2 regions of the Vogesella facilis genome follow, and region 2 is predicted to be linked to the other one. Evidence: predicted binding sites of a transcription regulator. Region 2 holds the regulator's gene; the other holds the start of a gene.

Region 1 (14,463 bases), on a different contig from region 2:
TCCGCATCAGCGAAGTGTTGTTGCTACTGTTGGCCGCCTCGTTGCTGGTAACCGCCTGCGAACGGGCGATCAACCTCGACCTGCTGCCCACCCTGCTGGACCCGGTGTGGGACAGCAGCGCGCTGCTCAGCGACAACGGCAGCATCGGCGGCTTCCTCGCCACCTTCACCGGCTACCGCGCACAACCGGCGCTGAGCGTGGTGCTGGCCTACGGCGTGTTCTGGCTTGCCGTACTGCTCGGCCTGCGCCGCCGCTGAACCCTGCTTGCAGCAATAAAAAACCGGGCCAGCTGCCCGGTTTTTTATTGCCTACCCTGCCCCGCACCCTGGCGCGCTATTGCCACGCCGCCTGGCGCTGACTGGCGTCCCATTCCTCCTGCGTCGCCCCGCACACCGCGAAGCTGGCCGCATAGCCGGCCGGGTCGCGGCCGTCCCACAGCACGCCATCGATCAGCCGGCTGCTGCGCATACTGCTGGCCGGCAGCGGCACGCCGGCCAGCTGCGCCGCCTGCTGATACAGCGCCAGCTGGTTGATCTGCCGCGCCACGGCGAGGTAGTCCGGCTCCTCGCGCAGCAGCCCCCAGCGCCGGTACTGGGTGAGAAACCACATGCCGTCCGACAGATACGGGTAGTTCACCCGGCCATCGTCGAAACACTTCAGGCCGCCGGCGACGCAGGTGCCAGACAAGCCGGCATTCAGCACCCCGGCCGGCAGCGGCAGACCGGCGTTTTCCGCCAGCAGCCCGGCCACCACTTCGCGGTTGCGCACGTCGTCGACAAAGCGCGAGGCATCCAGCAGCGCGGCGATCAGCGCGCAGGCGGTGGCCGGGTTGGCCGCCACCCATTCGGCGCTGGCGCCCAGCACTTTTTCCGGGTGATCCGGCCAGATGGCGCCGCTACTGGCCACGGTAAAGCCGACGCCCTCGGCCGCGGCCAGGCTGTGCCACGGCTCGCCGGCACAGTAGCCGTCCATTTGCCCGGCGCGCAGCGCCGCCACCATCAGCGGCGGCGGCACCACGATGCTCTTCACCTGCGCCAGCGGATGGATGCCGTGCGCCGCCAGCCAGTAATACAGCCACATGGCGTGGGTGCCGGTGGGAAAGGTCTGCGCAAAGGTGTACTGCCGCGGCGCCCGCTGCAGCAGCCGTGCCAGCTCGGCACCGCCGCGCACGCCCTCTGCGGCCAACGGTGCGGCCAACGTGATGCCCTGCCCGTTCTGGTTCAGCGTCATCAGCACGGCCATGTCTTTTTGCAGGCTGCCCAGCCCCAGGTGCACGCCGTAGATCAGGCCATACAGCGCGTGCGCGGCATCCAGCTCGCCCATCACCAGCTTGTCGCGCACCGCGGCCCAGCTGGCCTCGCGCGAGGGCTGGATACTGATGCCGTAGCGTTTGTCGAAGCCCAGCGCCGCGGCCACGATCACCGCGGCACAGTCGGTCAGCGGCAGGTAGCCCACCTTGACCACGGTTTTTTCCGGTTTGCCCACCGGCAGGCTGTTAGCGGCAATCAATGCTCGTACTCCTTGTTTGGGGCCATGCGCCACGGCACGGCCGGGTGGCAGGCTGCATCAGCTTGGTGCATCGCCGCACCATGGCGCAGCACGCGCCGATCATCAGCTCTGCAGCCACTCGGCCAGGCTGATGATCTCCTGCGCCACTTCCACCAGTTTTTTCTGCTGCTTCATCGCGCGTTCGCGCAACTGCTTGTACGCCGTCGGCTCGTCCAGGCCCTTCATCTGCATCAACAAACCCTTGGCTTTTTCGACCAGCTTGCGGTCGGCCAGCTGGCGCTGCGCATCGGCCAGCTCGGCACGGCGCGATTGTTCGATCTGGTGCCGGGCGATCGCCACCTCCAGCAGCGCCTGGATGCGACTGGCCTCCACCTGCCCCACCACGTAGGCCGCCACGCCGGCCTGCAGCGCCGCGCGGATGGTGTCGCGGTTGTCGTCGCCGGTGAACATCACCACCGGCTGGCCATGCTGGTCACCCATCACGCAGACCTGCTCCAACATGTCGCGCGACGGGGCGTCGCTGTCGATCAGCACCACGTCCGGGCGGGCGGCAGCCAGCACGTCGGCCAGGTGCAGGTTGGCCTCCACCTCGGCCACCACGCGCACGCCGGCGTCGGCCAGCGCCTGCTTCAGCGCCGCTGCCTTGCCCGAGCCATCGTTGACCAGCATCACCGTCAGCACCGCCTGATTCCTTGTCTGCTGTTTTTGCATGCGTGACATGCAGCAAGCGGCATGCCACCTCTGCGCCCGCCGCCGCCAACGGCCGGCAACTCGCCACGCCCGGGCCACAGAATGCGGCCAACAGGCGACGCGCTGCGGGCGGCGACCGGAAAAAACAAACGCCCCTTGCGGGGCGTTTGACTTGCTGACTGCCGGTGCGGCTTAGCCGATCCAGCGGCGGGCGCTGGCGAACATGCGGAACCAGCCGCCGTTCTCGCCCCAGCCCTGCGGGTGCCAGCTGTTCTGCACGCTGCGGAACACGCGCTCCGGGTGCGGCATCATGATGGTGAAGCGACCGTCCGGGGTGGTGACACCGGTGATACCGGCCGGCGAACCGTTCGGGTTCAGCGGGTAGGTTTCGGTCGGCTGACCGTTGAAGTCCACGTAGCGCAGCGCGGTCAGCACCTGCTGCTGGTGACCCGGTGCGAATACAGCGCGGCCTTCGCCGTGCGACACCACTACCGGCAGCTTGGAGCCGATCATGTCCTGCAGGAAGATGGACGGCGATGCGGTGACTTCCACCATGGCGAAGCGCGCCTCGAACTGCTCGGAGGCATTACGCTTCAGCTTCGGCCAGTGCTGCGCACCGGGGATGATGTCCGACAGGTTGGACATCATCTGGCAGCCGTTGCACACGCCCAGCGCGAAGGTATCGCCGCGGCCAAAGAAGGCCTCGAACTGTTCGCGCGCCTGGGCGTTGAACAGGATGCTCTTCGCCCAGCCTTCGCCCGCGCCCAGCACGTCGCCGTAGCTGAAGCCGCCGCAGGCCGCCAGGCCCTTGTAGTCGGCCAGTTGCACGCGGCCGGCGATGATGTCGGACATGTGCACGTCCACCGCCTCGAAGCCGGCGCGGGTGAACGCGGCGGCCATTTCGATCTGGCCGTTGACGCCCTGCTCGCGCAGGATGGCGATGCGCGGACGCGCGCCGGTAGCGATGAACGGCGCCGCCGGGTTTTCTTCGGTGTCGAAAGTCAGCTCGGCAAACAGGCCACGCACATTGCTGTCGGCAATCTGCGCGTATTCGCTGTCGGCGCCGGCCGGGTTGTCACGCAGACGCTGCAGGCGATAGCTGGTCTCGGACCAGGCCTGCTGCAGGGCCACGCGGCTTTCGGCAAACAGTTCCTGCTCGCCATGCACCAGGCGCAGTACACCGTCGCTGGACGGCATGCCGATCACCGACACCAGCGCCGACAGGCCCATGATGTCGAAACGCTTGAGCACGTTGTCGATCTCGTCGGCCGCCACTTGCAGCACCGCGCCCAGCTCTTCGTTGAACAGCACGGCGTTGACGTTGGCCGCATCGCCGCCGGTCAGCGCGGACAGCTCGACTTGCGCGCCCAGATGGCCGGCAAAGCACATTTCGGCCAGCGTGGCGAACAGGCCGCCATCGGAACGGTCGTGGTAGGACAGCAGCTTGCCGTCGTCCACCAACGACTGGATCACGGTGAAGGCGGCGGACAGCTGCTCGGCATCGTCCACGTCCGGGGTCTGGCCGGACAGGTCTTTCCACACCTGGCCGAACACCGAGGCGCCGAGGCGGTTCTTGCCGGCGCCCAGGTCCAGCAGCAGCAGCGCGCTGTCGGCAGCCTGCAGTTGCGGGGTAACGGTCTTGCGCACGTCGGCCACCGGCGCGAAGGCGGAGATGATCAGCGACAGCGGTGCGGTAACGGCTTTCTTCTCGTCACCGTCCTGCCAAACCGTCTTCATCGACAGCGAGTCCTTGCCCACCGGGATGCTGACATCGATCTGCTGGCAGATATCGGACACCGCCTGCACGGTGGCGTACAGATTGGCTTCCTCGCCCGGGTGGCCGGCAGCGGCCATCCAGTTGGCGGACAGCTTGACGTTGCCCAGTTCGCCCACGTTGGCCGCAGCCAGGTTCAGCAGCGATTCGCCCACCGCCATGCGGCCGGAGGCCGGCGCGTCGAACAGCGCGGCCGGGGTGCGTTCGCCCATCGCCATGGCTTCGCCCAGCGTGGTGTTGAAGCCCATGGTGGTTACTGCCACGTCGGCTACCGGCACCTGCCACGGGCCGACCATCTGGTCGCGCGCGGTCATGCCGCCCACGGTACGGTCGCCGATGGTGATCAGGAAGCTCTTGTCGGCCACGGTCGGGTTGCGCAGCACGCGGTAGGCCGATTCTTTCAGCTGGTACTGCGCGCCGTTCAGCTCGCCGGTCACCACGGTCTTGGACTTCACGTCGCGGGTCATGCGCGGCGGTTTGCCCAGCAGCACGTTCAGCGGCATGTCCACCGGGTTGTTGTCGAAGTGGTCGTCGCGTACCTGCAGGTGGCCGTCATCGGTGGCCACGCCCAGCACCGCGAACGGGCAGCGCTCGCGCTCGCAGATGGCGGTGAAGGTGTCCAGGTCCTGCGGCAGGATGGCCAGCACGTAACGCTCTTGCGATTCGTTGGACCAGATCTGCATCGGGGTCATGCCCTTTTCTTCCAGGTGCACCTTGCGCAGCTGGAAGATGGCGCCACGGCCGGCGTCGTTCACCAGCTCCGGGAAGGCGTTGGACAGGCCGCCGGCGCCCACGTCGTGCAGCGACACGATGGGGTTGGCCGCACCGCGCTGCCAGCAGCGGTCGATCACTTCCTGGCAGCGGCGTTCGATTTCCGGGTTGCCGCGCTGTACCGAATCGAAGTCCAGGTTTTCGCTGTTGGCGCCGGTATCCATCGAGGATGCCGCGCCGCCACCCAGGCCGATCAGCAGGCTGGGGCCGCCCAGCTGGATCAGCAGTGCGCCTTCCGGAATCTCGTTCTTGAAGATCTGCTGTTCCTGGATGCTGCCCAGGCCGCCAGCGATCATGATCGGCTTGTGGTAGCCGCGGCGCTCGCCCTGGAAGTCTTCTTCGAAGGTGCGGAAGTAACCGGTCAGATTCGGACGGCCGAATTCGTTGTTGAATGCGGCGCCGCCGATCGGGCCTTCGAGCATGATGTCGAGCGCGGAGGCGATGCGGCCCGGCTTGCCGTAATCCGGGCTTTCCCACGGCTGCTCGAAGCCCGGGATGTTCAGGTTGGAGACGGTGAAACCGGTCAGGCCTGCCTTCGGACGCGAGCCGCGGCCGGTAGCGCCTTCGTCGCGGATTTCGCCGCCGTTACCGGTGGAGGCACCGGGGAACGGGGAAATCGCGGTCGGGTGGTTGTGGGTTTCCACCTTCATCAGGATGTGGGTCGGCTCTTCGCTGTAGGCGTAGCTGTTGCTGCCCGGCTGCGGGTAGAAGCGCTCGATGGTGGCGCCTTCGATCACCGAGGCATTGTCCTTGTACGCCACGCGGGTGCCCTGCGGGTGGGCGTCGTGGGTGTCGCGGATCATGCGGAACAGCGACTTGGCCTTCTCTTCGCCGTCGACGATGAACTTGGCGTTGAAGATCTTGTGGCGGCAGTGCTCGGAGTTGGCCTGCGCGAACATCATCAGCTCGACGTCGGTCGGGTTGCGCTCCAGCTTGATGAAGTTTTCCACCAGGTAGTCGACTTCGTCCGGCGACAGCGCCAGGCCCATGTCGGCGTTGGCCGCATCCAGTGCCTCCTTGCCGCCAGCCAGGATGTCCACGCTGGTCAGCGGTTGCGGGTCGACATGCACGAACAGGCGATTGGCGTCGTCCAGCGAGGCCAGTACCGTTTCGGTCATTCTATCGTGCAAGAGGCCCGCCAGACGTTGGCGAGCCTCGGTATTCAATGCGGATGCGGTCTGCACGCGATACGCGATGCCGCGTTCGATGCGCTGGATGACTTCCAGGCCGCAGTGGCTGGCGATGTCGGTGGCTTTGGAGGCCCACGGCGACAGCGTGCCCAGGCGCGGGGTAACCAGGAACAACTCGCCGGTCGGTTCTTGCGCCAGCGGCGGCTCGCCATAGGTCAGCAGTTTTTCCAGTACGGCGACTTGCGACTCGGTCAGCGGCGCCTCGCTTTCGGCGAAATGCCAGTATTCCGCCGCGATAGTCAGATCGGGTAGACCCGCTTCGCGTGCAGTCTGGAGGAGTTTATCAAGTCGGAACTGGGACAGGGCAGCACCGCCCCGCAGCTTGAGAATGTGCGACATTGTGTTCCCGCAACAAGGTGAGACAAGGATCAGGAAAGCGCGTCATAATACACGGAATCCCTCATATTTTTAAGGCCGCACCCAGATTATTGTCTGTCAGCCGCCCTGCCACCCATCCGGTTAGCCAAGAAAAATCAAGGAGTTGCGAACATGAAAAAGATCGAAGCCATCATCAAGCCATTCAAGCTCGACGAAGTGCGCGAGGCGCTGTCCGAAATCGGCATCAACGGCCTGACCGTTACCGAGGTGAAGGGCTTTGGCCGCCAGAAAGGCCATACCGAACTGTATCGCGGCGCCGAATACGTGGTGGATTTCCTGCCCAAGGTGAAGATCGAAGTGGTGATTGCCGACGACCTGGTGGATCGCGCCATCGAGTCCATTGTCAGCAGCGCCCGCACCGGTAAGATCGGCGACGGCAAGATTTTCGTGACCTCGGTGGAACAGGTGGTGCGCATCCGCACCGGCGAAACCGGCGAAGACGCGGTGTAAGCTCCACCGCGCACACACAGCAGCAAAAAAAACGGCGCCCGCAGGCGCCGTTTTTTATGCCACGGGGCTCAACCCCAGAACTGCCACCACGGCAGCTCCTTGCCACGCCACTGCTGGCCGGCAAACGGGCTTTTCGGGTAGTTCAGCTGCAGCACGCGCAGGCTGTCCTGGCTCAGGTCCTTCATGCCCAGCTTGTCGTAGGCCACGGCCATGATCGCCAGCGCCTCGTCGTTGTAGCCGGTGTTGCCATACTCTTTCAGCACGGTCTGCGCACGGCTGGCCGCGGCCATCCAGGCGCCGCGCTTCATGTAGTAGCGCGCCACGTGCATTTCGTTGCCGCCCAGCGCCACCACCAGGCGCTGCATTTTCTCGGTGGCATCCTCGGCATACTTGCTGTCCGGGAAGCGCACGATCAGCTCGCGGAAGGCGGCATAGGAATCGCGCACCGCTTTCGGATCGCGCTCGCTCATGTCCTGACCGGTCATGCGCGACAGGAAGGAGGTGTCATCGTTGTAGTACACCAGGCCCTTCAGGTAGTACATGTAGTCCACGTTCTGGTGCGTCGGGTACAGGCGGATGAAACGGTTGGCCGCGGCCACCGCCAGCTCCGGCTCGGCATCCTTGTAATGGGTGTAGGCCTGCTCCATCAGCGCCTGCTGCGCTTGCTTGCCATACGGGTAGCGGGCTTGCAGCGTCTCATACAGCTTGATGGCGCGCGTGTAGTTGCCGCCGTTAAGCTCGTCGCGGGCTTCGGAATAAAGGCGGTCTACCGACCAGCCGCGGGTTTCATCCTGGGTGTCTACCGTGGCACAACCCGCCAGCAACAGCGCGGCGAGCAAGGATACAAAGCGTTTTTTCATGAGACGTCCCTGTTTAGACTGCGCACGATTATAACCAAAACAGCCCGCCACGCACGCCCCGCGCAGCAGTGCGGCCAGCCCGGCGGCGGCCACCGCCATGCAGGCCGGCAGGACAACCCCCGCCGAAACCTTTAAAATCACTCCTTTAGAAGAACACGCACCAACACCATGAACGAACAAGACCTGCTCGGCGACGAATTGCTGGACGACGAAACACTGGACAGCGGCAGCGAGCCCGAAGCCGAGATGAAACAGCTGACCGTGCCGTACGAACTGGGCGGCGAACGCCTGGACGGCGCGCTCTCCAAGATGCTGCCCGACTACTCGCGCAGCCGCATGACGCAATGGATCAAGGACGGCAAGGTCAAGCTGGACGGCAAAGTGGTCGCCGGCAAGACCAAGCTGCTGGGCGGCGAGATCATCGACCTGGAAATCGTGCGCGCGCCGGATGAACAGGCCTACCAGCCGGAACCGGTGGAATTCCCGGTGCTGTACGAAGACGAACACCTGATCGTGGTCAACAAACCGGCCGGCATGGTAGTGCACCCGGCGGTAGGCAACTGGAGCGGCACCCTGCTCAACGGCCTGCTGTACCGCTACCCGGAGCTGGCCAAGATTCCGCGCGCCGGCATCGTGCACCGCCTGGACAAGGACACCTCCGGCCTGATGGTGGTGGCACGCAGCCTGCAGGCGCAAACCAACCTGGTGCAGCAGCTGCAGGCCCGCACGGTAAAACGCGTCTATCGCGCCATCGCCACTGGCATCGTACCGTTCGACGGCAAGATCGAAACCCTGATCGGCCGCGACCCGCACAACCGCCTGAAAATGGCGGTGGTGCGCTTTGGCGGCAAGCCGGCCATCACCCACCTGCGCGTACTGGAGCGCTTTGCCGACTTCAGCTATGTGGAATGCAAGCTGGAAACCGGCCGCACCCACCAGATCCGCGTGCACATGCGCGAGGCCAAACACCCGCTGGCCGGCGACCCCAGCTACGGCAACCCGCGCCACCACGGCAGCGAAGCCGCCGACGCCATCATCAAGCAGCTGGGGCGCCAGGCACTGCACGCCTACACCCTGGCGCTGGTGCACCCGGTAACCGGCATCACCCGCAGCTGGAAAGCGCCGGTGCCGGACGACATGAAGGCGGTGCTGGAAGTGCTGCGCACCGAGGCCGAGGAAAAACAGGCCGCGGCCAACGCCAAGCAGGCGCAGAAAGCCGCGGAAATCTCCGACGACGATGACGACGACTGGGACGACGACGATTACGACGTAGAGGTGCACTATGTCCCATGACTGGATCACGCCGGCGTGGCCGCTGCCGGCCAATGTCGGCAGCCTGATCACCACCCGTAGCGGCGGCGTCAGCCCTGCCCCGTATGCCAGCCTGAACCTGGGCGACCACGTGGGCGACGCTGCGGCCAACGTTGGCGCCAACCGCGCACTGCTGCGCCAGCAACTGCCGGCCGAACCGGCCTGGCTGGAACAGGTGCACGGCACCGTGGTGGTGGATGCCGCCTCGGTGGCACCCGGCAGCAAGCCCAAGGCCGACGCCAGCTTCAGCCGCACCCGCGGCGCGGTGTGCGCCATCATGACCGCCGACTGCCTGCCGGTGCTGCTGGCCGACCGCGCCGGCACCGTGGTGGGCGCCGCCCATGCTGGCTGGCGCGGGCTGTGCGGCGGCGTGATCGAAGCCACCGTGCAGGCGATGAACGAGCCGGCGGCCAACCTCATCGCCTACCTGGGGCCGGCCATCGGCCCGGACGCCTTCGAAGTGGGCGCCGAGGTGCGCGATGCCTTCCTGGCGCACGACATCCACGCCGTAACCGCCTTCCAGCCGATCGAAGACGGCAAATACCTGGCCGACATTTATCTGCTGGCACGGCAAAGGTTGGCCGCACTCGGCATCGACGAGGTGTACGGCGGCGAGATGTGCACGGTGATCGACCGCGCGCGCTTCTTCTCCTACCGCCGCGACCAGGTCACTGGCCGAATGGCCAGTCTGATCTGGATCAGCTAAACACAACATCTTGTGTTCCAAGGGCGGCTCACCCCGCCCTTTCCCGTTTTTGGCGTCGCCAAATTGCCACACGCCGTTGCCGGCCGCACTGCGCGCCGCCAGCACACCGGGCGCAAAGCCTTGATGCAACAGGCATGTCGCATCCACGTCACAACAACATGAAACCGTCACAAAAATATATAACGCGCCGCTAAGCCAATACTGGCTTGAATTTCGGTTTTTCGCCGCCCTGTCAAGACTTGTTCCGCCGTCCCTTCACCACTAGAATTTGCGTCGATTTCACGTGCCAACCCACTATATTGTGTTTGTGCACAACTGGCGCACAGCTTTTCAACAGAGTTGTCCACAACCAGCCGCCACGTTTGCGCCGCACCCTGGCCCGCCGCCAGCGTGCCGTCGCCAACGAGTCGCTAACAAAGCCCGGCCAGCCACTGGCTGTGGCCCCGAATCCGCAGCCGCGGTTTTGTTAGCGACTCCCGAGCGGGCCGTCAGGTCGATCGAATAACCCGAACCCACCACGAGGGAAAGACAATGCCACTGACCACCACCGAAGCGAACACCGCCGCCGAACTGGGCCGCGCCGCCGCACCGCAGGCGGACTTCAGCCAGTACAAGACCATCCGTCGCAATGGCGCCGTTGTTGCGTTCGAGCCGGTAAAAATCTCCATCGCCATGACCAAGGCCTTCCTGGCGGTGCTGGGTGCCGAGAGCGTCAATTCCGCCAGCATCCGTGACAAGGTGGCCCAGCTCACCGAAGGCGTGGTCAATGCGCTGATGCGTCGCAAGCCGGAAGGCGGCGCCATTCACATCGAAGACATCCAGGACCAGGTAGAACTGTCCATGATGCGTGCCGGCGAGCACGACGTGGCCCGCGCCTACGTGCTGTACCGCGAACAGCGCTCGCAGGAGCGCGCCGCCCGCGGCGAAGCGCTGCACCAGATCCAGATCAACGTGGTACGCAAGGACGGCCGCAAGCTGCCGCTGGACGTGGCCCGCCTGCGCGGCACCATCGAGGCCGCCTGCGTGGCGCTGGCCAACACCGACGTGGACGCCATCCTGTCCGAGACGCTGAAGAACATCTACGACGGCGTATCGGAAGAAGAAGTCAACAAATCCGCTATCCTGGCCGCCCGCGCGCTGATCGAGCAGGACCCGGCCTACGACCTGGTAACCGCCCGCCTGCTGCTGGGCAATATCCGCCTGGAAATCCTCGGCGAGGCCGTCAGCCAGGCCGAGATGGACACCCACTACCCGCTGTACTTCCCGGATTTCATCAAGAAAGGCATCGCCGCCGAGCTGCTGGATGAAAAACTGGGCGAGTACGACCTGAAAAAACTGGGTGCCGCACTGAACCCGGAGCGCGACCTGCAGTTCGGCTACCTCGGCCTACAGACCCTGTACGACCGCTACTTCCTGCACGTGGACGGCACCCGCATCGAAATGCCGCAGGCGTTCTACATGCGCGTCGCCATGGGTCTGGCGCTGAACGAGGTGAACCGCGAAGACCGCGCCATCGAGTTCTACAACGTGCTGTCCAGCTTCGACTTCATGTCATCCACCCCGACGCTGTTCAACTCCGGCACCCGCCGCAGCCAGCTGTCCAGCTGCTACCTGACCACCATCGCCGATGACCTGGACGGCATCTACGAAGGCATCAAGGAAAACGCGCTGCTGTCCAAGTTCGCCGGCGGCCTGGGCAACGACTGGACCCCGGTGCGCGCCATGGGCAGCCACATCAAGGGCACCAACGGCAAATCGCAGGGCGTGGTGCCGTTCCTGAAAGTGGTGAACGACACCGCCGTGGCAGTAAACCAGGGCGGCAAGCGCAAGGGCGCCGTGTGCGCCTACCTGGAAACCTGGCACGCCGACATCGAAGAGTTCCTCGAGCTGCGCAAGAACACCGGTGACGACCGTCGCCGCACCCACGACATGAACACCGCCAACTGGATTCCGGACCTGTTCATGAAGCGCGTGATGGAAGGTGCCGACTGGTGCCTGCTGTCGCCGTCCGAATGCCCGGACCTGCACGACCTGGTGGGCAAGGAATTCGAAAAGGCCTACACCGCCTACGAAGAAAAAGGCCGCCGCGGCGAGCTGAAAGTATTCAAACAGATTCCGGCCCTGAGCCTGTGGCGCAAGATGCTGACCATGCTGTTTGAAACCGGCCACCCGTGGATCACCTTCAAAGATCCGTGCAACGTGCGCAGCCCGCAGCAGCACATGGGCGTGGTACACAGCTCCAACCTGTGCACCGAGATCACCCTGAACACCAACGACGACGAAATCGCCGTGTGCAACCTGGGTTCCATCAACCTGGCCCGCCACCTGAAGCAAGGCGCCAACGGCCCGGAACTGGACACCGAAAAGGTTGGCCGCACCGTGCGCGTGGCACTGCGCATGCTGGACAACGTCATCGACATCAACTTCTACCCGGTGAAGAAGGCGCGCAACTCCAACCTGAAACACCGTCCGGTGGGCATGGGCATCATGGGCTTCCAGGACTGCCTGCACCAGATGCGCGTGGCCTACGCCAGCGAAGCGGCGGTGGAATTCGCCGACGTATCGATGGAAGCCGTGGCCTACCACGCCTACATGGCCTCCACCGAGCTGGCCGAAGAGCGCGGCCGCTACCCGTCGTACAAGGGCAGCCTGTGGGATCGCGGCATCCTGCCGCACGACAGCATCAACCTGCTGGCGGCAGAGCGCGGCGGCTACCTGGAAGTGGACCGCAGCGAACGCATGGAATGGAGCAAGTTGCGTGACCGCATCGCCAAGCACGGCATGCGCAACTCCAACGTGCTGGCCATCGCCCCGACCGCCACCATCGCCAACATCATCGGTGTGTCCGCCTCCATCGAGCCGACCTACCAGAACCTGTTCGTGAAATCCAACCTGTCCGGCGAATTCACCGTCACCAACGAATACTTGGTGCGTGACCTGAAAAAGCTGGGCCTGTGGGATGAAGTAATGGTCGCCGACCTGAAATACTTCGACGGCAGCCTGGGCCGCATCGACCGCGTACCGGCCGAGCTGAAAGCCATCTACGCCACCGCATTCGAAGTCGACCCGCGCTGGCTGGTGGAAGCCGCCTCCCGTCGCCAGAAATGGATCGACCAGGCGCAATCGCTCAACCTGTACATGGCTGGCGCATCGGGCAAGAAACTGGACGAGCTGTACAAGCACGCCTGGGTGAAAGGCCTGAAGACCACCTACTACCTGCGCACCCTGGGCGCCAGCTCGGCGGAGAAATCCACCGGCCGTGGCGGCGAACTGAACGCGGTAGCCTCCGGCCCGGCCGCAGCCGCGGCACCGGCCGCCGTGGTGGACACCACCCCGGCCACCGACGCCAAGTTCTGCTCCATCGACAACCCGGATTGCGAGAGCTGCCAGTAAATTGCGTCAGGGGCTGACGGCCCCTGATAAATAGATTCTTTTATTAATTCATAACCCCGGCAGGAGCCATTTCTTTAGAGAAATACTTCATGAAATCGAACACGGGGATTTTCGTTGCTTTTGTAGTAGTGGCACTAATTCTTATTGCTGTCCTTTGCATGACTTTTGGGTATGGCCTAAAGCTCTCTGGAGCATTCGAATACTCAATAATGGCAGCAAGTGGAGCAATGGAGCTGGTACCACCTACTAAATAATAAGCAGCACCCTAGAAGGTTGGCCGCATGCGGCCAACCTGCATCCCTCAGCCGCTTCCCGCGAGGCGGCTGAGGAATGCGCCGAACCCGGTTTCGCCCAGCCAGTCCAACCGCAGTGACACCCGTCACCAAGGAGACAACCATGCGTCGCTTACTGACACTGTGCCTGCTCGGCCTGCTGGCCGGCTGCACCACCATGGCGGACCAACTGCACGGCAGCCTGCAACCACCGGCCGGCCTGGGCTATGCCGTGTTTTCCATGACGGTACACACCTACAACCCCAGCTACGCCTCGGCCAACCTGAACTGGCGCGGGCTGGACAATGACCAGCGCGGCATCGTGTACGCCAACTTCGGCACCGATACCGTGTTTGGCGAAGAAGGCATGACACCGGTAGACGGCAAGCTGCAATTGCTGGCACTGCCGCCGGGGCGCTACCAGCTGCAACAAGCCTATGCGCAGTGGAACGACGATCCGGAACGCTGGCCGTTTGGCTACCAGGGCAACGCCAGCTTCCGCCTCGACAAGCAGTTTGAAGTACGCGCCGGCCAAACCGTGTACCTGGGGCAAGTGCGCTTCAACCTGGATTACCGGCCGGACGTGGAATTTGGCGATGAGCAAAAACGCGACTTCGGCCACATGCACCGCGTGTGGAAAGTAAACGATCTGAGCGCCATCCGCCTGCAGCCGTTCAGCGGCAAAGTCGGCCGCGGCTACTAGCCGCCGCGCAGCCGGTAACAACCAAACAAACTGCGGCCAACCCCAAAGGTTGGCCGCAAGCGAAACACCCAAGCAACTTAAAAAATAACTGGAGCTAACATGCTGAGCTTTGACGATACCCCGCTGGCCGCCGCCACCCCGAGCAACTCCATGGACGCGCACGGCACCAACCGTGTCAACGTGGTAGACAAGAAGGTGATCAACGGCACCACCGACGTAAACCAGCTGGTGCCGTTCAAGCACAAATGGGCATGGGAAAAATACCTGGCGCAGTGCGCCAACCACTGGATGCCGCAAGAAGTAAACATGCAGCGCGACATCGAACAGTGGAAAACCGGCCAGCTCACCGAAGACGAAATGCGCATCGTCAAGCGCAACCTCGGCTTCTTCGTTACCGCCGACAGCCTGGCGGCCAACAACATCGTGCTCGGCACCTACCGCCAGATCACCAGCCCG
Region 2 (14,463 bases):
CCTGGGCGCGCTGCTGAAAGCCAAACTGTCCGGCGGCAACGAGTAATTTATGGACATGACCAAATCTGAGCTTATTGCGAGGCTTGCCGAGCGTTATCCTCAGTTGGTCGCCAAAGATGCTGAGCTGGCCGTCAAAACCATTCTGGATGCGATGGCCGGCAGCCTGGCAAAAGGGCAGCGAATCGAGATTCGCGGCTTCGGCAGTTTCGATCTGAACTACCGTCCGCCGCGGGTTGGCCGCAACCCCAAGTCTGGCAGCAGCGTTGTCGTTCCAGAGAAATACGTGCCTCACTTCAAGGCAGGCAAGGAATTGCGCGAGCGAGTCGATCTCGAGGACGGCGCTGACCAATAAGTTGCTTGTTGTCTGTCTAGCAAAACGCTGCGACCACCGGTCGCAGCGTTTTTTTATGCCATGCGCGCTTGGGACGCATCGCGCTTTCGTTTAAACTTGCGACGCTGGTCGTTTTGTCGCTGGCGTGATGTCATCGGCAACCTGTGGGTTGCGAACCAAGTGAGAGTCCCATGCGTTACCTGTTCCGCTTGTTTGAGCTGCTGCTGCTCGTGTTGCTGGTTGCGGTCACCGTGCAGAACAGCACCGTGGTCGAGTTCAAGCTGTTTTTCGGCCATAGCTGGCAGGTGCCGCTGATCCTGCTGCTGCTGATTTTCTTTGTCGCCGGCGCCGTCATTGGCCTGCTGGCCACGTTTGCCTATTCCCTGCGCGTTCGTCGCGAGCTGTCGCAGCTCAAGAAAGAGCTGCGTTCCCGTCAGGCCGCCAGCAAGGTGGTGGCCGATCCGAGCGATGCCCTGGCCGACTGAGCCGGCGGTTTTCCCTATCCGAGGTTGAATGTTGGATCTAGATCTGTGGTGGCTGTTGCTGTTCCCGGCTTTCTTTGGCCTGGGCTGGCTGGCCGCGCGCGTGGACATGCGCGCCGTATTGAAGCAGGCCAAGGAAGTGCCGGCTGCGTTTTACAAGGGGCTGGATGCGCTGGTGGACGACCGCACCGATGCGGCGTCGCGCTCGCTGGCGGAAGTGGCGCGCGCGCATCCTGATGCGCTGGACGTGCAACTGAGCCTGGGCAAACTGTACCGCCGTCGCGGCGAGAACGATCACGCCATCCGCCTGCACCAGAAACTGCTGGAGCTGCCGGACCTGACCGCCGAGCAGAAGGCGCAGGTGCGCTTCGAGCTGTCGCAGGACTTCCACAAGGCGGGCCTGGTGGACCGGGCCGAAGAGCTGCTGTTGACGCTGCTGAAAAGCCACCACATGGGCAAGTCGGCGCGCGAGCAGCTGCTGAGCATCTACCAGCAGGACCGCGACTGGGAGAAAGCGATTGCCACCGCGCGCGAGCTGCGCAGCGATGCGCATTCCTTCCAGCACGAAGTAGCGCAGTTCTTCTGCGAACTGGCGCAGGCCGCGCTGTACCAGTCCGATTACGACAAGGCCCGTCACTACGTGGCCGAGGCGTTTGCGGCCAACCGCAAGTGCGTGCGCGCCAGCATCCTGCTGGGCGACATCGAAGTGGCCGCCGGCCATCTGGAAGCGGCGATCACCGCCTGGCAGGCGATCGAGAAACAGAACTACGAATACCTGGCGATGGTGGCCGAGCGCCTGTTCGACGCGCACGAGGCGCTGGGCAAGTCGCAGGAAGGCATCGCCCTGCTGCGCGGCTACCAGCGCACCTTCTCGCAGCTGGAGCTGACCGATCTGCTGTACCAGAAAGTGGCCACCTACGAAGGCGAGGCCAAGGCGCTGGAGGCGGTGCGCGAGGCGGTGCACGCGCGGCCGAACCTGCTGGGCGTGTATCGCCTGATCGAAGCGCAGATGGACGAGCTGAGCCCGGAAGGGCGCATGGACGCCGAAGTGGCGCGCGCGCTGGTGATGAAGCACGCGCAGAAACTGACCGTGCACCGCTGCAAGCGCTGCAATTTCCGCTCGCGGGCGTTCTTCTGGCACTGCCCGGCCTGCGGCGAGTGGGAAAGCTTCACGCCCAACCGCTCGGAAACCAATTGAATTCACCGACACGACCAAGCATGAATCCACTGATCCTTGATAATGCCGCGGCCAACGTGGCCTCGCCGGTGCTGGTGGCACTGGACTTCTCCACTGCCGATGCCGCGCTGGCCTTTGCCGCCCGTCTCGACCCGAGCCAGTGCCGCCTGAAAGTGGGCAAGGAGCTGTTTACCGCCGCCGGCCCGCAGCTGGTGGAACAGTTGGCCGCACGCGGCTTCCAGGTGTTCCTGGACCTGAAATTCCACGACATTCCCAACACCGTGGCGCATGCCTGCAAGATGGCGGCCGACATCGGCGTGTGGATGGTCAACGTGCATGCCTCCGGCGGCCGCCGCATGATGACGGCCGCCGCCGAGGCGCTGGCCAACTACAGCCAGCGTCCGCTGCTGATCGCCGTCACCGTGCTCACCAGCATGGAAGCCGCCGACCTGGCCGAAATCGGCATCAGCGTGCCGCCGCAGGAGCAGGTGCTGCGCCTGGCGCGGCTGACCCGCGACAGCGGTTTTGACGGCGTGGTGTGCTCGGCGCAGGAAGCGCCGCTGTTGAAGGCCGAGCTCGGCCAGGACTTCAAGCTGGTGACGCCGGGCATCCGCCTGGCCGACAGTGTCGCCGACGACCAGCGCCGGGTGATGACGCCGGTGGCCGCGCTGCAGGGCGGCGCCGACTACCTGGTGATCGGCCGCCCGATCACCAAGGCGGTGGACCCGCTGGCGGTGCTGACCGGCATCAACGCCGATATCCGTGCCTGGCAGCAAGGCCGGGCCTGAACCGGCGGAGGACAAACATGAGCCTGTTGCAGCAACTGGGCCTGATGCCCGAAACCCTGCGTGACAAACTGGCCGCCAGCCGCGTGCTGGTGGTGGGCGACGTGATGCTGGACCGCTACTGGTTCGGCGATGTCAGCCGTATCTCGCCGGAGGCGCCGGTGCCGGTGGCGCGCATCAACCGCATGGAAGAACGCGCCGGCGGTGCGGCCAACGTGGCGCGCAACATCGCCGGGCTGGGTGGCCAGGCCACCATCCTGTCGGTGGTCGGCGACGACGAAGCCGCCACCGCGCTGGAACGGCTGCTGGCCGCCGACGGCATCCAGGCCTCGCTCAAGCGCGACGCAGAGATTTCCACTACCGTGAAACTGCGCGTGGTGGCGCGTCAGCAGCAGCTGATCCGCCTCGATTTCGAGGACGCGCCCAGCCACGAGATCCTGGCCGACAAGCTGGACGACTACGCCGCCATCGTTGCCGCGCACGACGTGGTGATCCTGTCCGACTACGGCAAGGGCGGCCTCACCCACGTGGCGCGCATGATCGAACTGGCGCGTGCCGCCGGCAAGCCGGTACTGATCGACCCCAAGGGCGACGACTACAGCAAGTACGCCGGCGCCACGCTGCTAACGCCGAACCGTAGCGAATTCCGCCAGGTGGCCGGCAGCTGGCAGAGCGACGAACAGCTCGGCGCCAAGGCCGAGGCGCTGCGCAGCGAGCTGCAGCTGGACGCCCTGCTGGTGACGCGTAGCGAAGAAGGCATGACGCTGTTCCGCGCCGACGGCGCAGTACACGAACCGACGCTGGCGAAAGAGGTGTACGACGTGTCCGGTGCCGGCGATACCGTGATCGGCACCCTCGGCCTGATGCTGGCCGCCGGGCTGGACATGCCGCTGGCGATGCGCCTGGCCAATGCCGCCGCCGGTATCGTGGTGGCCAAACTCGGCACTGCCGTGTGCCATCAGCGCGAGCTGTTTGCACTGTAAGCGGCGCCCATTAGCCGCAGGAAAGCGAGGCACGCATGTTGTGGCACGAGGAAGTCCTGCAGTTCTGGTTCGGTGGCGACAGTGACGAGATGCTGGCCATCCCGCGCGACGCCTGGTTCAAGAAGGATGCGGTGTTCGATGGCGTCATCCGCGAGCGCTTCCTGCCGCTGGTGACGGCGCTGCAGGCCGGCACGCTGCCGCCGGTGCTGGACGATGCCCGCCTGGCGCTGGCCTGGCTGCTGGTCGCCGACCAGTTCCCGCGCAACCTGTTCCGCGGCGAGGCGCGCGCCTTTGCCAGCGACGCGCTGGCGCAGCAGGTGGCACACCGCATGTTGGCCGCAGCGCTGGACCAGCAGCTGCCGCCGGTGGCGCGCTGGTTCTGCTACCTGCCGCTGGAGCACAGCGAGCAGCTGGCCGACCAGGACGAGTGTCTGCGTCGCTTCGCCGCGCTGCCGGCGGACAGCCCCGGTTACGCCGGGGTGGTGGACTACGCCGGCCGCCACCGCGACATCATCGTCCGCTTCGGCCGCTTTCCACACCGCAATGCGGCGTTGGGGCGTGCCAGCACGGCGGAGGAAACCGCCTTCCTGCAGCAGCCGGGCAGCAGCTTTTAACCGAATCTGATACCGGGTTGGCCGCAGGCCGGCCCGCCTGAAAAAGGAATTCCCATGACCATCGTGGTTACCGGCGCCGCCGGTTTCATCGGCTCCAACATCGTCAAGGCGCTGAACGCGCGTGGCGAAACCGACATCCTGGCGGTAGACAACCTCACCCGCGGCGACAAGTTCGTCAACCTGGTGGACTGCGAGATCAGCGACTACCTGGACAAACAGGACTTCATCAACCTGATCGGCAGCGGCGATTTCGACGGCGAGATCCGCGCCATCCTGCATCAGGGTGCCTGCTCGGACACCATGAACCACGACGGCAAGTACATGCTGGAGAACAACTACCAGTACACGCTGGAACTGTTCGAATTCTGCCAGGCCGAGGAAATCCCGCTGCTGTACGCCTCCAGCGCCGCCACCTACGGCAAGGGCACGGTGTTCAAGGAAGACCGCCAGTACGAAGGCCCGCTCAATGTCTATGGCTACTCCAAGTTCCTGTTCGACCAGGTACTGCGCCGCCGCATGGCGGAAGGCCTCACTGCGCAGGTGGCCGGCTTCCGCTACTTCAACGTTTACGGCCCGCAGGAGCAGCACAAGGGCCGCATGGCCTCGGTGGCGTTCCACAACTTCAACCAGTACCGCGACACCGGCAAGGTGAAGCTGTTCGGCGGCTACGACGGCTACGCCGACGGCACCCAGAGCCGCGACTTCGTGTCGGTGGAGGACGTGGTGAAGGTCAACCTGTACTTCCTCGACCACCCGGAGCAGAGCGGCATCTTCAACCTCGGCTCCGGCCGTGCGCAGCCGTTCAACGACGTGGCGGTGGCCACCGTCAACGCCTGCCGCCGCCACGAAGGCAAGCCGGCGCTGACACTGTCCGAGCTGGTGCAGCAGGGCATCCTGGAGTACATCGACTTCCCGGACGCGCTGAAGGGCAAGTACCAGAGCTTCACCCAGGCCGACATCGGCAAGCTGCGCGAAGCCGGCTACCAGGATGCCATGCTCACCGTCGAGCAGGGCGTGGACCGCTACGTGGACTGGCTGATCAGCCGCTAAGCCGCCAGGTTGGCCGCAAGCACCGTCACGGGCTGCCTTGGGCAGCCCGTTTTGCTGCCGGCGGCGGCAAATTGCCGTCATCTCTTGATGGCAAGGCTTAAATTGACGGCGGGTTTGCTGATAACATCCGGCTATGGCAAGCAAGCGAGACGTAAAACAATGAAATGTCCTTTCTGCGGCGGCATCGATACCCAGGTGGTGGACTCCCGCGTCAGTGACGATGGCAGCACCATCCGCCGCCGCCGCCGCTGTCTGGGCTGCGAAAAGCGCTTTACCACCTTCGAGACCGCCGACGTGCGCATGCCGCAGGTGGTGAAGACCGGTGGCCACCGCACCGAGTTCGACGTGGAAAAAGTGCGCACCAGCTTCCTGCGCGCGCTGCACAAGCGCCCGGTGTCCACCCCGCTGGTGGACGACGCCATCGACCGCATCTGCCAGCGCCTGCTGCAGCTGGGCGAGCGCGAGGTATCCAGCCGCCAGATCGGCGAGATGGTGATGAACGAGCTGGCCAAGCTGGACAAGGTGGCCTACGTGCGCTTCGCCTCGGTGTACAAGAGCTTCCAGGACATCGCCGAATTCAGCGATGCCATCAAGGAAATCCAGAAAAAAGACTGACGCCGGCGCTGCGCTTGCCTGCCGGCAGGCCGCCCCCGGCGCAGCGGGCATGGAGGCTGCAGATGACGACTCCCCTTATCACCCTGTGCGATGCCGAAGAGCAGCATGCGCCGCAGCTGTTTGCGCTGGTCAACAGCAGCCGCGATGCCCTCGGGCAGTGGCTGCCGTGGGTGGAAACCTCGCAGACCGAGGCGCAGGTGCGCGAGTTTCTGCAGCTGCGCGCCTGCGAGCGGCGGCTGGGCGCATCGCGCACCTGCCTGATCGAGCTGGATGGCCAGCCGGTAGGGGTGTGCGATCTGCACAGCATCAGCCACCATGACCGCCGCGCGGCCATCGGCTACTGGCTGGCCGACGCCTACGTTGGCCGCGGCATCCTGCCGCAGGCGCTGCAGCAGCTGCTGAGCTGCGCCTACCGGGAGCTGGGCCTGTACCGGATCGAGATCATCACCGCCGCGGCCAACCTGCGCAGCTGCGCGGTGGCCGAGCGCATGGGCTTCCAGCAGGAAGGCGTGCTGCGCGGCTACCTGTATATCCGCGACCGGCACTGGGATGCCCGTATCTACAGCCTGTTGGCGCACGAATGGCAGCCGGCAGCATGACTTTCTCAAGCGACGACCACCGTTACATGCAGCAGGCGCTGCGCCTGGCCGAGGCCGCCACCCGCCGCGCGGCGCCCAACCCCGGCGTCGGCTGCGTGCTGGTGAAGGACGGCGTGGTGATCGGCGAGGGCGCCACGCTGCAGGTGGGCGGCGACCATGCCGAGATCCAGGCGATCAAGGATTGCTACGCCCGTGGCCTCAGCCCGGCCGGCGCCACCGCCTATGTCACGCTGGAGCCGTGCAGCCACCACGGCCGCACCCCGCCGTGCGCCGAGCGGCTGATCGCGGAACGCATCGGCCGCGTGGTGGCGGCGATGGTCGACCCCTACCACGAAGTGGCCGGCCGCGGCATTGCCATGCTGCAGGCGGCCGGCATCGCCGCCGCCGCCGGCCTGCTGCAGGCCGAGGCTCAGCGCGTGCACCGCGGTTTCCTGTCGCGGGTGACGCGGCAGCGGCCGTACGTGACGCTGAAGGCGGCGGCGACGCTGGACGGCAAGACCGCGCTGCTCAACGGCGTCAGCCAGTGGATCACCTCTGCCGACGCGCGCCGCGACGTGCATGCACTGCGGGCGGCCAACTGCGCCGTGCTCACCGGCAGCGGTACCGTGCTGGCCGACGACCCGCAGCTCACCGTGCGTGACGTGCCCTGTCTGCGCCAGCCGGCGCGGGTGGTGCTGGACAGCCAGCTGGCCACCGCGCCGAGCGCCCGCATTTACGATGCCGCCGTGGCGCCGGTATGGCTGGCCACCACGGTGGCGGACGACGCCCGCCTGCAGCCGTATCGCGCGCGCGGCGTAACGGTGCTGACCCTGCCGGCGCAGGACGGCCATGTCGATCTGGCCGCCTTGCTGCGCGAGCTGGCCGCCGCCGGCATCAATGAGCTGATGGTGGAAGCCGGCGCCGGCCTGCACGGCGCGCTGCTGCAGGCCGGGCTGGTGGACGAGATCGTGCTGTACCTGGCGCCGTACCTGGCCGGCGATGCCGCGCGCGGGCTGTTCGACTGGCCGGCGCTAAGCTCGCTGGACGACAAGCTGGCGCTGCAGCTGCTGGACCTGCGCATGGTTGGCCGCGATCTGCGCCTGCAGCTGCGCCCGCAGTCACACTGATTTCGCGCTTGGCGCACCCGGCGAATTGTCGGATAACACATGAACCGCTATGCTGCACACCGCGCAGAACCAGCCGGTCTGCACTCAGGAGAAGGCCACGGATGAGCAGTGCCGAAAAAAGCGCTAAAAGCGACAAAGGGGATGCGCAGGACGCACTGGATGCCTACCTGCGCCTGCTGGAGAGCAAGGGCGCGGACAGCGAGGTGCTGGCGCTGCGCCGCCGGGTGCTGACCCGGCTCAACCTGATCGTGCGTGGCCAGCCGCGCACCACCACCATTTTCCGCTCCGCGGTGGACGCGCTGCTGTCGCTGTGCGCGCCGGAAGATCGTCCCGGGGCGATGACCGCCGCGCGCGAGTACTACTACTTCTGGATCGGCGACGTTAAAAAAGTCACCGAACTCAACGCCCGTTCCGGCTTCACCACCCGCCACGTGCGGCTGCCGGTGCTGGCGTCGTTCGACGACCTGCAACAGCGCATGAGCGATGCCGGCTTCGACAGCTTCCCGCCGTCGCTGGAGCTGTACCTCGGCCAGCTGTACGAGCTGGGTTCGGAAGAAGACGTGCTGGGCGAGCGCGGCGAGCTGCTCAAGCCGCTGCTGTTCCTGCTGCACGACCAGCCGCACCACCCGGACAGCTACCGCATGGCGGTGGATGCCATGCTGCTGCACCTGTCCGACAGCTTCGCCAGCGAAACCTTCCTCACCATCGCCCGCGAATTCTTCTACTACTGGCTGTCATTTCCCGATGCCGACGTGCGCGGGCAATTTGTCGCCCCGCAGCCGCTCTGAGCTGCCCTGATGGCCAATTGAGCGCCATCCTTGCCACTGGCATCATGCGGCCAACCTTGTCTTGAACTGGAGTGCCGCATGACCGCTTCCGCCTATTCGCAGCTGGAAACCGTATTCACCCGCCTGTACCGCTACCAGCACCTGGCCGCCATCGCCGGCTGGGATCAGGCGGCGATGATGCCGCCCGGCGGCAACGACGCCCGCGGCGCCGCCATGGCCGAGCTGTCGGTGCTGATGCACGCTACGCTGACCGACCCGCAGCTCAACGCCTGGCTGGCCGCGGCCGAGCAGCAGGAGCTGAACGAGCTGCAGCGCGCCTCGCTGCGCGAAATGCGCCGCAGCTGGCAGCACGCCAACCTGCTGCCGGCCGCGCTGGTGGAAGCCAAGGCTCTGGCCGGCAGCCGCTGCGAACACGCCTGGCGCGAGCAGCGCAAGGCCAACGACTGGCAGGGCTTTCTCGGCAATTTCCGCGAGGTGCTGCGGCTGTCGCGCGAAGAGGCGCAGCTGCTGGCCGACGCCACCGGCAAGGGCCGCTACGACGCGCTGATGGACAAGTACGAGCCGGGGATGAACAGCGCCGAAGTCGAGCGTATCTTCGGTGACGTCAAAAGCTGGCTGCCGGGGCTGATCCGCCAGGCGATGGACAAGCAGGCCGGCGACGCGCTGCAGCCGGCACAGGGCCCGTTCGCGGTGGACAGCCAGCGTGCGCTGGGGATGGAGATCATGGGGCTGCTGGGCTTCGATTTCGCCGCCGGCCGGCTGGATGTGTCGGTGCACCCGTTCTGCGGCGGCGTGGCCGAGGACGTGCGCATCACCACCCGCTACCGCGACGACGACTTCATGCAGAGCATGATGGGCATCGTGCACGAGACCGGCCATGCCCGTTACGAACAGCAGCTGCCGCGCGAACTGGTGCACCTGCCAGTGGGACAGGCGCGCTCGATGGGCATTCACGAGAGCCAGAGCCTGGCGTTCGAGATGCAGCTGGGCCGCAGCCCGGCCTTCCTGCAGCTGATTGCACCGCTGGTGAGCAAGCACCTGGGCGCGCAGCCGGCGTTCGATGCGGCCAACCTGGCGCGCATGTACAGCCGCGTGCGCCCCGGCTTCATCCGCGTCGATGCCGACGAGCTGACCTACCCGGCGCACGTGATCCTGCGCTACGAGATCGAGCGCGCGCTGATCGAGGGCGACATCGAGGCCGAGGACATCCCGGCGCTGTGGGACGAGAAAATGCAGGCCTACCTCGGCATCGACACCCGCGGCAACTACCGTGACGGCTGCCTGCAGGACATCCACTGGACCGACGGCAGCTTCGGCTACTTCCCCAGCTACACCCTGGGCGCCATGTACGCGGCGCAGTATTTCGCCACTATCCGCCGCCAGGTGCCGGATCTGGACAGCCGCATCGCCGCCGGCGACCTGGCGCCGGTGTTCGACTGGCTGCAGGCCAATATCTGGTCGCAGGCCAGCCGCTGGGAAACCGGTGAACTGGTACAGCGCGCCACCGGGGAGGCGCTGAACCCGGCGCACTTCCGTGCCCACCTGGAAGCGCGCTACCTGTAAGGCAGGGGTGAATTGCGGATGACGGCGGCTCATGGCGAGCCGCCGTTGTTGTTTGGCGGTCGTGCTAAGTTGGCCGCAGGCGTTCAAGGGTTGTTGCAGGCAACGTGTGCGCTGCCGCTTTGCAAAACAGGTTGCGTTAGCACCTTGTTCTCACGCGATCATGCCCCCGGCTCAGAACTGGTCTTCGCATGGGTCGCCGTCTCTGTCGCCATCCATCTTGGTATCCGGGCAGTGCTGTAGAAAGTACAGCGCCTCCTCCTTGGAGCGCATCTGCGAGCAGTGTTGCCGGCCATCGCAGCTGAACTGCGGCGAGCTATCTGCGGCCAGCGGGCTGGTCTGCTGTGACAGGATGGCGTCTGCCTCCGCTACCGTGGCGCGTGCGTGGTAGCGCTGATAGCCGAAATAACCGAGTCCGGCGATTAGTGCGACAGCAAGCAGCATGCTGCTGGCGCTGGTTTTTTGTCGTGCTTGCTGACGGGAAGGGCGCTCCGGTCGGCTAGCGCCGAAGCCTTTGCCTTGTATCCGGCAGGCTGCCGCTTTGCCGTCGCGTCCGTTCTTCAGCTCGAATGAAACCAGCCAGCCCAGCTGCGGGCGGATGCCGGTTGCCGGGCAATCGCTGATGTGGAAGAAGACTTCTTCCTTGGTGTCCTGGCGCTGGATGAAGCCGTAGCCCTTGTCATCCAGCCAGCGGGTAATGGTGCCGTAGTAAGCCATGTCTGCGCCCCGATGGTGGTGCTGGCATTGTAACGGCATTTATACAGTTTGATTATTGTGCCGGCCGCTGTGGAGCGTCTCACCCCACCCGCGCCCCGCGCGCCAGCTCGCCCAGCCGTTGCAGTGCGCCGACGTAGCGTTCGTCCAGCGGCTGGCAGCAGGATAGCCGCAGCGCGTTGCGGTAGCGGCCGCTGGGGGAGTACAGCGGGCCGGGCGAGATGCTGATGCGCTCGGCGATGGCGGCGTGGAACAGCGCCACCGTGTCGTAGTCCTCCGGCAGCTCCACCCAGATCAGGAAGCCGCCGCTGGGGGTGGTGGCGTGGGTGCCGGGCGGGAAGTGCTCGGCGATCAGCGCGCGCACCTTGTCCACGTGCAGTGCGTAGCGGCGCTTCAGTGCGCGCAGGTGGTGATCGTAGCCGCCGGACTCCAGAAAGGTGCCCAGCGTTTCGCACAGCACCAGCGGCTCGGCGATGGAGCTGGCGAACTTCAGCTTCTTGATCTCCTCGCCGAAACGGCCGCCTTCCAGCCAGCCGACGCGGAAGTCCGGCGCCAGCGTCTTGGTGTAGCTGGCGCAGACCAGCACCCAGCCGTCCTGGTCGAAAGCCTTCACCGCCGGCTGCAGCGCGTCGCCGAACTGCAGCTCGGCATACAGCGCATCCTCGATCAGCGGCACGCGGTGGCGGTTCACCAGTGCGGCCAACCTTTTCTTGTTGTCGGTGCTCATGCTGCAACCTAGCGGGTTGTGCACATTGGGCATGGCGATGATGGCGTTGAGGCGCTTTTCCTGCAGCAGCAGCTCCAGCGCGTCCAGCGCCAGGCCATGCTGCGGGTCGGTGGGAATCTCCACCGCCTTCAGCCCCAGGCTGGTGAACAGCGGCAGCAGGTTGAAATAGGTGGGCGATTCGATGCCCACGGTGTCGCCGGGGCGGGTGATGGCGCGCAGCGCCAGCTGCAGCGCTTCCATGGCGCCGTGGGTGAGGATGATGTTGTCGGCCTGCAGCGCCATGCCCAGCTCCAGCCCGCGGCGGGCGATCTGGGTGCGCAGCCGCTCCGAGCCCGGCGGCAGCGCGTAGTTGCCCACCAGCCCCGGCTGCTTGCGCAGCACCTGGCCCATCAGCCGCGCCAGCTTGGCCGACGGGTAGAAGTCGCCGCCGCGCGGGCAGGCCAGCGCCATGTCGATGTAACCCGGCGTCTGCTGCGCCTTCAGCGAGGCGCCGATCAGGTCCAGCACCGCGCCATCGGTGCCGCGCGCCGGGCCGGCGGCGTGGCTGGGGCGGCGCGCCGGCAGCGGCAGCCGCGAGCGCACGTAGTAGCCGCTCTGCGGCCGCGCCTCGATCAGGCCGCGGTCTTCCAGCACGCGGTAGGCGGCCACCACGGTGTTGAGCGACAGCTGGCGGCTGCTGGCGGTCTTGCGCACCGAGGGCAGGCGCGAGCCGGGCGGCAGGGTGCCCAGGTTGATGGCGGAGGACAGGTCGTCGGCAAGCTGCTGGTACAGGGTGGCGGTGCTCATCGGCATCTCGAGACAGCGGGTGGGTAAAGTGATGGTGACAGTTGCCGGCGGTCGGTAACTGTCACCGTGACAATAACAAATCTGTGCGGCTGTAACCAGCACTGGCGCGCCATTAGCATGTACTGGTCGCTATCCACCTTCGAGGAGCAAGCCATGCTGAGCTGGCCGTTAATGAGTTATGTCGCGCTGATGTCCATCACCCCCGGCCCCAACAACCTGATGTTGGCCGCATCCGGGGTCAACTTCGGCTGGCGCCGCACCGTGCCGCACATGCTGGGTATTTCCGGCGGCCACGGCCTGCAGATCCTGCTGGTGTCGCTGCTGCTGGGCTGGGTGCTGGCGCTGCTGGAACACGGCCGGCTGTGGCTGGCGCTGGCCGGCTGTGGCTATCTGTTCTGGCTGTCGTGGCAGGTGTGGCGCGCCGGCGCGCCGCAGGGGCGGCAGTCCGGCAAGCCGCTGGGTTTCATCGGCGCGGCGGCGTTCCAGTGGGTGAACCCCAAGGCCTGGGTGATGGTGATCAATACCAGCGTGCTGTTCCTGCCGTCGGGCGCCACCGCCGGCCATTCGCTGCTGCTGGCCGGCATCTGCGCGCTGGTGAACCTGCCGTGCATCGCGGTGTGGGCCGGTATGGGCGAGGCGCTGCGCCACCACCTGGCTCGCGAGCGGGTACGGCTGTGGTTCAATGGCGTGATGGCCACGGCGATGGCGGCCACTGCTGGCTATCTGCTGTGGGATGAACTATTGATTGCGGGAGTGATGTGATGCCTTATCTGGGCTTGCTGGGCGGCATGAGCTGGGAATCGACGCTGCACTACTACCAGCAGATCAACCAGGGCGTGCGCACCCGGCTGGGCGGGCTGCATTCGGCGCCGCTGCTGCTGCACAGCGTGGATTTCGCCCCGGTGGCGGCGCGGCAGCGTGCCGGGGAATGGCCGGCGCTGGGTGAACAGCTGGCCGCCGCCGCGCAGGGGCTGGTGCAGGCCGGCGCCGGTGGGCTGCTGCTGTGCAGCAACACCATGCACAAGGTGGCACCGGCGATCGAAGCGGCGGTGGAGGTGCCGCTGCTGCACATCGCCGACCCCACCATTGCCGCGCTGCAGGCCGCTGGCGTGACGCGGGTGGGCCTGCTCGGCACCCGCTTTACCATGGACGAGGCGTTCTACCGCGACAGGCTGGCCGCCGCCGGGCTGACGGTATTGCTGCCGGATGCCGCCGGCCGCGCCGAGGTGAACCGGGTGATCTTCGAGGAGCTGTGCCTGGGCCGGGTGTTGCCGGCCTCGCGCCTGCGCTACCAGCAGGAGATCGCCGCCATGCAGGCGGCCGGTGCCGAGGCGGTGATCCTGGGCTGTACCGAGATCGGCATGTTGCTGGCGCCGGCGGACAGCCCGCTGCCGCTGTTCGATACCACCGCGCTGCACGCGGCGGCGGCGGTGGAGTGGCTGCTGCGCTGAGCGGCCTGCCGAATTTATTGAGCAATGCCGGCACGCTACCGATAATGCAGTATCCACCCTGACACAGATCCAAGGTGACGGTAGTGAGCAAACTGAAGCTGGGCATGGCGCTGGCCATGCTGCTGGCGGCGACGGTGCAGGCACAGACGCTGACGGTGTGCGCCGAGCGCTGGGTGCCGTTCATCTACCGCGCAGACAACGGTGCGGTGAGCGGTCTGGCGGTGGAGGCGCTGGCGCGCGCCGCCCGCGAACGCGGCGTGTCGCTGCGCTACCAGTTTCTGGCGCTCAGCGGTTGCTACCAGCAGGCGGCGGCGGGGCGCACCGACATCATTGCCTTCGCCACCGCGGCGGAAAGCCCGGCCGGCTGGCTGCAGACGCGCCAGGCCATGGTGTACTGGCCGCTGTACGCCTGGGTGCGAGCCTCGGTCGCCGGGCAGCAGTATCGCGGTCTGCAGCAGTTTGCCGGCCTGCGGGTGGCCTGGGTGCCGGCGTACGACTACCCGCGGCAGCTGGTGCGCCAGACGCGCTGGCAGCGGGTGCCGGCGCCGGATAGCGTGGCGTCGTTCACCATGCTGGCCGGTGGACGGGTGGACGTGGTGTTCGATGATTACCAGACGCCGCTGGACATGGCGCACCAGCTCGGTGGGCGGGTGAAGCGGCTGGAAGGGCTGGTGGGCAGCTACCACGAGACTTTC

The links. Region 2 encodes NrdR, which represses ribonucleotide reductase genes. Its sites were predicted from a motif close to AAANACNATATATNGTNTTT; they were not measured.
Region 1: ACFOLG_RS08930 (ribonucleoside-diphosphate reductase subunit alpha) is a predicted target of NrdR. The motif match lies at 9,927-9,946, and genes of this name have one in related genera.

Annotation. Positions count from the first base shown of each region.
Region 1 covers NZ_JBHRXN010000022.1:140,062-154,524, forward strand. Annotated here, with positions in the region: gene ACFOLG_RS08890 (FTR1 family iron permease) at 1-257, shown strand, start outside; gene ACFOLG_RS08895 (CmpA/NrtA family ABC transporter substrate-binding protein) at 334-1,509, opposite strand; gene ACFOLG_RS08900 (ANTAR domain-containing response regulator) at 1,612-2,220, opposite strand; gene purL (phosphoribosylformylglycinamidine synthase) at 2,392-6,273, opposite strand; gene ACFOLG_RS08910 (P-II family nitrogen regulator) at 6,424-6,762, shown strand; gene ACFOLG_RS08915 (outer membrane protein assembly factor BamD) at 6,831-7,622, opposite strand; gene rluD (23S rRNA pseudouridine(1911/1915/1917) synthase RluD) at 7,791-8,915, shown strand; gene pgeF (peptidoglycan editing factor PgeF) at 8,905-9,639, shown strand; gene ACFOLG_RS08930 (ribonucleoside-diphosphate reductase subunit alpha) at 10,171-13,032, shown strand; gene ACFOLG_RS08935 (hypothetical protein) at 13,429-14,007, shown strand; gene ACFOLG_RS08940 (ribonucleotide-diphosphate reductase subunit beta) at 14,107-14,463, shown strand, end outside.
Region 2 covers NZ_JBHRXN010000006.1:91,316-105,778, forward strand. Annotated here, with positions in the region: gene rpsA (30S ribosomal protein S1) at 1-46, shown strand, start outside; gene ACFOLG_RS02525 (integration host factor subunit beta) at 56-352, shown strand; gene ACFOLG_RS02530 (lipopolysaccharide assembly protein LapA domain-containing protein) at 523-816, shown strand; gene lapB (lipopolysaccharide assembly protein LapB) at 848-2,011, shown strand; gene pyrF (orotidine-5'-phosphate decarboxylase) at 2,032-2,778, shown strand; gene rfaE1 (D-glycero-beta-D-manno-heptose-7-phosphate kinase) at 2,796-3,758, shown strand; gene ACFOLG_RS02550 (DUF924 family protein) at 3,794-4,372, shown strand; gene rfaD (ADP-glyceromanno-heptose 6-epimerase) at 4,427-5,422, shown strand; gene nrdR (transcriptional regulator NrdR) at 5,582-6,037, shown strand; gene ACFOLG_RS02565 (GNAT family N-acetyltransferase) at 6,100-6,636, shown strand; gene ribD (bifunctional diaminohydroxyphosphoribosylaminopyrimidine deaminase/5-amino-6-(5-phosphoribosylamino)uracil reductase RibD) at 6,633-7,742, shown strand; gene ACFOLG_RS02575 (hypothetical protein) at 7,844-8,530, shown strand; gene ACFOLG_RS02580 (carboxypeptidase M32) at 8,609-10,093, shown strand; gene ACFOLG_RS02585 (cold shock domain-containing protein) at 10,265-10,807, opposite strand; gene ACFOLG_RS02590 (aminotransferase-like domain-containing protein) at 10,887-12,317, opposite strand; gene ACFOLG_RS02595 (LysE family translocator) at 12,435-13,079, shown strand; gene ACFOLG_RS02600 (aspartate/glutamate racemase family protein) at 13,079-13,768, shown strand; gene ACFOLG_RS02605 (substrate-binding periplasmic protein) at 13,852-14,463, shown strand, end outside.